DNA from 3 places in the Kitasatospora kazusensis genome. Region 3 is predicted to be linked to each of the others. Evidence: riboswitches for the same ligand, from Rfam matches in the RefSeq annotation. Region 3 holds a riboswitch; each other region holds the start of a gene.
What was found. Region 3 has a riboswitch for cobalamin ahead of ABD330_RS24265 (cobalamin biosynthesis protein). Riboswitches for the same ligand answer to the same signal wherever they lie in the genome.
Positions count from the first base shown of each region.

Region 1 (2,257 bases), on a different contig from region 3:
GCCACGGCGGAAGGGACGCCGCAGTGGCGCCTCTCCACTCCCTCCCCCGTGCTCCCAAGGGGCTCCCGCTCCTCGGCCACGCCCTGCCGCTGATGCGGGACCCGCTCTCGTTCGTCAAGTCGCTCCGCCGGAGCGGCGAGCTCGTCCGGGTCTCGGCCGGCGGCATGCAGATCCTCTGACATCCCGTTCGGCACGGGCAGCCGCCAGTGCATCGGCGACGCCTTCGCCCGCGCCGGGACGGCCATCACGCTCGCCACCGTCCTCCAGCGCCGGCGGCGGCGCCCGGTCCCGGGCCGCACCACCCGGGCCACACCACCCGGGCCGCGCTCGCGACGATGCCCCACCCGGACGGCCTCCCCGGTCGTCCTGGCCGTGCTGTGCCTGACCTGAGGACGGCCGGGCTGGATCGCCCTGGGCACGCTGTTCGCCGTCACCGGCCTCACCGTCCCGCCCGTCACCCGCTGGGCCGAGCGCGCACGGGCGGCCGGCCGGGAGCTGAACCTCCGACAGGGGGAGCGTGCGGCGCGGAAACCGGCCGCGCGCTCCCCCCGCACGCCCCTGAGCACGTGATCTACGACACCTGCGTAACTGTGCAGGCTTGTGGCCGGACCGGGCTGGGCCCTACGGTGTTCCCCGCCGTGGTGTTCGGGAAGACCGGTGCACTGTGCTTGCACAGGAGTCCGGAGCGGCCCTCGCCACTGTGATCGGGAAGTCTCCCCACCACCCCCGCCGGCGACGGCGGGCGGCCACTGGGCGCCTCTGCGCGCCTGGGAAGGCCGGGCGGGCGAGACATTCGACCCGTCAGCCAGGAGACCGGCCACGGCACCGCACGAAACCTCCCCCGGCCTTCGGCCGGGGGTGCCCCCATCGAGGTGCTGGAGAGGCTGCCCTGAGATGACCCTGCCCGAAAACACTGCGACACCGCCCGCGACCGCACCGCCGAAGCCGGGCGCCACGGCCGCCCCGCGCTGGCAGAGACGGGACTGGATACGCACCGGCGGGCTGATGTCGGTCATCCTGGCCATGCACGTGGTGGCGTTCACCGTGCTGATCACCATGGTCGCCCCGCACCACTACTCCGTCGGCAGCCAGGCCTTCGGCGTGGGCCTGGGCATCACCGCCTACACCCTGGGCATGCGGCACGCCTTCGACGCCGACCACATCGCCGCCATCGACAACACCACCCGCAAGCTGATGGCCGACGGCAAGCGCCCGATCTCGGTGGGCTTCTGGTTCGCCCTCGGCCACTCCAGCATCGTGGTCGTGCTGGCCGGACTCGTCGCCACCGGGGCCAAGGTGGTCGGCACCCTCACCAACGACGACTCCAGCGCCCACAAGCTCCTGGGCGTGGTCAGCACCAGCGTCTCCGGCGGTTTCCTCTACCTGATCGCGGCCCTCAACCTGGTCTCGCTGGCCGGGATCTACCGGGTGTTCAAGGCGATGCGGGCCGGGCAGTTCGACGAGCACGAGCTGGAGAAGCACCTGGACGGCCGCGGTTTCATGAACCGCATCCTGGGCCGCCTCACCAAGTCCATCACCCGCCCGGGCCAGATGTTCCCGATCGGCCTGCTCTTCGGCATCGGCTTCGACACCGCCACCGAGGTCACCCTGATGGTCATGGCCGGCAGCGGCGCCGCCGCCGGCCTGCCCTGGTACGCCATCCTGTGCCTGCCGCTGCTGTTCGCCTCCGGCATGAGCCTGTTCGACACCCTCGACGGCACCTTCATGAACTTCGCCTACAACTGGGCGTTCTCCAACCCGGCCCGCAAGGTGTACTACAACCTCACCATCACCGGCCTGTCCATCGCGGTGGCGTTCTTCATCGGCACCATCGAGCTGGTCGGCGTGCTGCACGAGCAGCTCGACCTGACCGACCCGGTCTCCGGCTGGATCTCCGGCATCGACCTGAACAACATCGGGTTCATCATCGTCGGCCTGTTCGTCGTCGTCTGGGCCTGCGCGCTCGGCTACTGGCGCTTCGCGAAGGTCGAGAACCGCTGGAGCGAGAAGGCCGCCCAGCAGGCCGGCTGACGGACCGCCACCACCACGCCGCGCGTCCGGCACGGCCGGGGCTCCGGGCGCGTCCCGGTACGGCGGCGCGGCGGCTACGGTGGTCCGGTGGACCGTACACATGAGCCCCCGCCCCGCCCGGAGATCCGCGAGGCGTACGACGACCTCGGGCTGCCGGTCCGGCTCGGCCCGGTACGCCGGATCGTCTCCCTCGTCCCGTCGCTGACCGAGGCGGTCGAGGCGACCG
Region 1 covers NZ_BAAANT010000029.1:79,651-81,907, forward strand. Annotated here, with positions in the region: gene ABD330_RS22545 (hypothetical protein) at 24-179, shown strand; gene ABD330_RS22550 (cytochrome P450) at 181-390, shown strand; cobalamin riboswitch at 623-836, shown strand; gene nicT (Nickel transporter NicT) at 895-2,031, shown strand; gene ABD330_RS22560 (helical backbone metal receptor) at 2,182-2,257, shown strand, end outside.
Region 1: it holds a riboswitch for cobalamin, as region 3 does, so the genes downstream of both, nicT (Nickel transporter NicT) here and ABD330_RS24265 (cobalamin biosynthesis protein) in region 3, are expected to answer to the same signal.

Region 2 (2,257 bases), on a different contig from region 3:
TCCATGCCCTCCTGGCGGAGGCGGGTGAGCAGGCGGATCGCGCTGGCCGGGGTGTCCAGGCCGACCGCGTTGCCGACCCGGGCGTGCTTGGTCGGGTACGCGGAGAGGACGAGCGCGAGGCGGCGCTCGGCGGCCGGGATGTGCCGCAGCCGGGCGTGCCGGACGGCGATGCCCGCGACGCGGGCGGAGCGCTCGGGGTCGGCGCGGTAGACGGTGAGGCCGTCCTCGTCCTGCTCCTTGAAGGAGAACGGGACGGTGATCAGGCGGCCGTCGAACTCCGGGACGGCGATCTGCGTCGCGGTGTCCAGCGGCGAGAGGCCGTCGTCGCTCGCCTCCCAGGCGGCGCGGGACCAGGTCAGGCAGAGTGCCTGGAGGATCGGGCGGTCGAGCGCGGCCAGCGCGCCCGCGTCCCAGGACTCCTCGTCGCCGCCGGCCGAGGCGTCGGCCGGGCGGGTGCCGCCGGCCGCGAGCACGGTGGTCAGGATCGCGTCGGCCCGGCCCAGCTCGGCGAGCAGCTCGTCGTCGGCGCCGCGCAGCGAGGAGCAGAACAGCGGGCGCGGGCGGGCGCCCTGGTCCTCGATGGCCTGGCAGAGCGTCTCCACGAAGGCGGTGTTGCCGCTCATGTGGTGGGCGCGGTAGTAGAGCACCGCGATGACCGGGCCGTCCGCGTTGCGCTCGGTGCGCTCCAGCGGGCCCCACTCGGGCGCGGAGGCGGGGGCGGCGAAGCCGTGGCCGGTCAGCAGCACGGTGTCGGAGAGGAAGGCGCCGAGCTCGGCCAGGTTGGCCGGGCCGCCGTGCGCGAGGTAGGCGTGTGCCTCGGCGGCGATGCCGGCCGGGACGGTGGACAGCTCCATCAGCTGGGCGTCCGGGGCCTGCTCACCCGTCAGCACGATCACCGGGCGGGGGCCGGCGAGCAGCGCGTCCAGGCCCTCCTGCCAGGCGCGGCGGCCGCCGAGCAGCCGGACCACGACCAGGTCGGTGCCCTCCAGCAGCGCGGGGAGCTCCTCGGCGGTGAGCCGGGCGGGGTTGCCGAGGCGGTAGTCGACCGGGCCCTGCGAGGCGCGGGCGCTCAGCAGGTCGGTGTCCGAGGTCGAGAGAAGAAGAATCATGCGAAGGCCCTCCAGGCCACGTCGGCGGGCATGGACAAGGGCAAGGGCGCACGGTGGCGCAGGCGCATGGGGCGCATGGGACGAGCCTTCCTTGGGGTCCGCGCCCCATGGGTGTCCCCCCGGCCGGCGGACGGGGAGGGGAGGACGGCAGGAGTTCCTGGCTCCCACGGCCGTTGAGCCGTGGTCACAGTGGCGGGACCGCACCGGGTTTGCACCGGTTTCCTCCCCTTTGCGCCGTCGCTGGCGTGGACAGGCCGCAGGGACTGTCCGGGAGCATCGTACGGGGTGCCCGAGACCGGCCGACAGGGTGCTGGCGGTTGGCCGGGTGTGATCCACAAGGCAGCGGCATCCCGGCGGATCGTGGGTATGCTCGCCGCCATGCCACCCACACCCGACGCCGCCCGGCCGGGCTCCGGCGCGCCCGACCGTGGGCGCGAGGACTCCTGCCCCGGGGCGCTTCGCCTACACACGGCCGACGACGGCGCACTGGCCCGGGTCCGGGTGCCGGGCGGACTTCTGACGGACCGTCAGGCCCTGGTGCTGGCCGACGCCGCGAGCGAGCTCGGCGACGGCGCACTGGAGACCACCTCGCGCGGCAACGTGCAACTGCGCGGGCTGCCTTCGGACTCCGGCCGGGAGCTCGGCACCCGGCTGCGTGCCGCCGGCCTGCTGCCCTCCGACTCGCACGAACGGGTCCGCAACATCGTCGCCTCCCCGTCGGCCGGGCTGGACGGCGCCGGGCACGCGGACGTCCAGGCCTGGACCCGCGAGCTGGACGCCCTGCTCTGCGCCTCCGAGCAGGCCGCCGGGCTCTCCGGCAAGTTCCTCTTCGCCCTCGACGACGGACGCGGCGACGTCGCGGCGCTCGACGCCGATGTGACATTGATCGCAGCCCCCGGCGGCGGCGCGCTGCTCCGGCTCGGCCGCGCCGCCACCGCCCGGCGGGTGCCCGCCGGGGCGGAGGTGCGGCACGCGCTGGCCGCCGCGCTGGAGTTCCTGGCCGCCGTCCGGGCCGGCGGTACGCCCGCCTGGCACCTGCGCGACCTGCCCGCCCTGCTGGACCCGGGCGCCGAGCCGCTGCCGGTGTCCGAAGGCCGGGCTCCGCTGGTGGGGCCGGTGCCCGGCGGGCTCAGCGTCGGCCTGCGGTT
Region 2 covers NZ_BAAANT010000003.1:21,519-23,775, forward strand. Annotated here, with positions in the region: gene cobN (cobaltochelatase subunit CobN) at 1-1,109, opposite strand, end outside; cobalamin riboswitch at 1,239-1,363, opposite strand; gene ABD330_RS03880 (cobalamin biosynthesis protein CobG) at 1,476-2,257, shown strand, end outside.
Region 2: it holds a riboswitch for cobalamin, as region 3 does, so the genes downstream of both, cobN (cobaltochelatase subunit CobN) here and ABD330_RS24265 (cobalamin biosynthesis protein) in region 3, are expected to answer to the same signal.

Region 3 (2,257 bases):
CTCGGCGACGGCCCGGCCGAGCAGCACCACCTGGCTGCGCCCGTCGGCGCCGGGCTTGAGCAGCACCGGGTTCATCGCCGCCTCCGGCTCGACCCGGGCCGCCGCCGCCTGCATGGCCTGCGCGCGGCCGATCTCGGCGCCGTCGGCGGTCACGAACGAGTTCAGCGACATGTTCTGCGCCTTGAACGGCGCGACCCGCACGCCTTGGCGGGCCAGCCAGCGGCAGATCCCCGCCGTGACCACGCTCTTACCCGCGTCCGAGGTCGTCCCGGCGACCAGCAGTGCCCCACTCATGTCCGCACCCCGTTCTTCTCGCTCATGGGCAATCTCCGGGGGCGCGAGGAACTGCGCGAGACGGAAGGTACGGCGCCGTCCCGTCCCATCCGCCCCAGCACCCTCGCACCAACCGTCACAGCAAGGGCCAGCGCGCCGACCCGGCGGGACAACACACAGGCCCGCTCGATGTCGTCCACCGTGACGGCCCGCAGCTCCGCGCCCAGCACCGGCCGGTGCTCGACCTGCTCGCCGTACGTCAGGGTGCCGCCCAACCGGACGCCCAGGGCACCGGCGAACGCGGACTCCGCCTGGCCCGCGTTGGGGCTCGGATGCGCGGAGCCGTCCCGTCGCCAGACCCGCCAGGCGGTACGCGGCTCCGGCGCCGCCGCGACGGTGAGCAGCGCGGTGAGCCGGGCGCCGGGCCAGCCGGCCAGGTCGTCCAGGCGGGCCGAGGCCCAGCCGAAGCGGAGGTGGCGCGCCGAGCGGTGGCCGACCATCGCGTCCAGGGTGTTGACGGCGCGGAAGGCGAGCAGCCCGGGGGTGCCGGCGACGGCGCCCCAGGTGAGCGCGTTCACCACGGCGTCGGCGGTGTTCTCGGCGACCGACTCGACCACGGCGCGGGCGATCTGGGCCTCGTCCAGGGAGCTCGGGTCGCGCCCGCACAGGTGCGGCAGCCGCTCGCGGGCGGCGTTCAGGTCGTCCGCCTGGAGCGCGCGGCCGATGGTGCGCGCCTCCCGGGTCAGCGAGGCGCCGCCGAGCACCGTCCAGGTCGCGGCGGCGGCCAGCGCGGCCCGGCCGGCCCAGGAGCGGCCGGCCGCCCGGTCGGCGAGCAGTGCGCCGGCCGCGACGGTGCCCACGCAGACCGTGGTGAACAGGGCGCCGGTGCCCCGGTGGTCGCGCCAGATCCGGCGCTCCAGGCGGTCTGCGGCGGTCCCGAAGGCGGCCACCGGATGACCGCGCCGGGGGTCGGCGAAGCGGGCGTCGGCCAGATAGCCCGCCACGGTGCCGAGCGCGAGAGCGGAGCCGCGCCTCAAGGCGCGCACGGCGCGACGAAGACAGGGGGGGTTCGGGGCCCGACCGGGGCAACCTGCATGGCGTGGGTGTCCTCACTCAGGGTCCGCGCCCTGGATCGACGTACCGGGGGGTGAGAGTCTCCTGGCTTCCGGGCCGGCACGCCTGGGGCGTGCTCCCGGTGACAGTGGCGGGACCGCGCCGGATTCCCACCGGCTTCCTCTGCATGCCTCCGTTTGGCTGAAGGATCCCATCACGGGGCTCGACCGGGAGTCAACAAGGTCTCCGGAGGGCTTGGTCACACGCCGTGTCCGCTGACGTGCCGACAGAACGGGAGGTGGGGTGGGTGCTACCCGCGTAGCCTGGCAGCCTGTCGATGATCCGTCACTACCTCCGAGTAGGGCCCGGATTCGGCGCCACCTCCTTGGAGGATCATCTAGTGCCCGTTGGGGGGCGCCACCCGGGCTTCGTGCAATCAGCGGGTATGGACGGGCCGGGGCCACCCGTACGGTCACTTGACATGCGACGCAGACAGCCCGGCAGCACACCCGTGCCCTTCTCCCCGGCGGCCGCCCGGGCGCACCGGGCGGGGCTCGGCCTGACGCCGGAACAGGTCGCCGAGGGGATGGCCGCCCACGGGGTCCGCCTGCTGCCCGGGCACGTCATCGGCTGGGAGAGCGGCGAGATCCGCCCGTCCGAGGAGGAGTTCATCGCCCTCTCCCGCGCGCTCTGGTGCCCGCCGGCCCAGCTGATGGGCGCCCGCCCCGCCACCCTGCGGGACTTCCGGGTCGCCCGGGAACTCGGCGTCGAACAGGCGGCCCGCAGGATCGGCATCTCCGTCCCGGCGTACGAGAAGGTCGAGACGACCGGCAAGTGGACCGGCGACGCCGAGCAGTCGTACGCGCTCGCGCACGCCCTCGGCCTCGGCCTGCGCGCGCTGCTGCACGTCACCAACCGTCAGGAGGAGCTC
Region 3 covers NZ_BAAANT010000034.1:55,539-57,795, reverse strand. Annotated here, with positions in the region: gene ABD330_RS24270 (cobyric acid synthase) at 1-294, opposite strand, end outside; gene ABD330_RS24265 (cobalamin biosynthesis protein) at 291-1,310, opposite strand; cobalamin riboswitch at 1,405-1,556, opposite strand; gene ABD330_RS24260 (helix-turn-helix domain-containing protein) at 1,808-2,257, shown strand, end outside.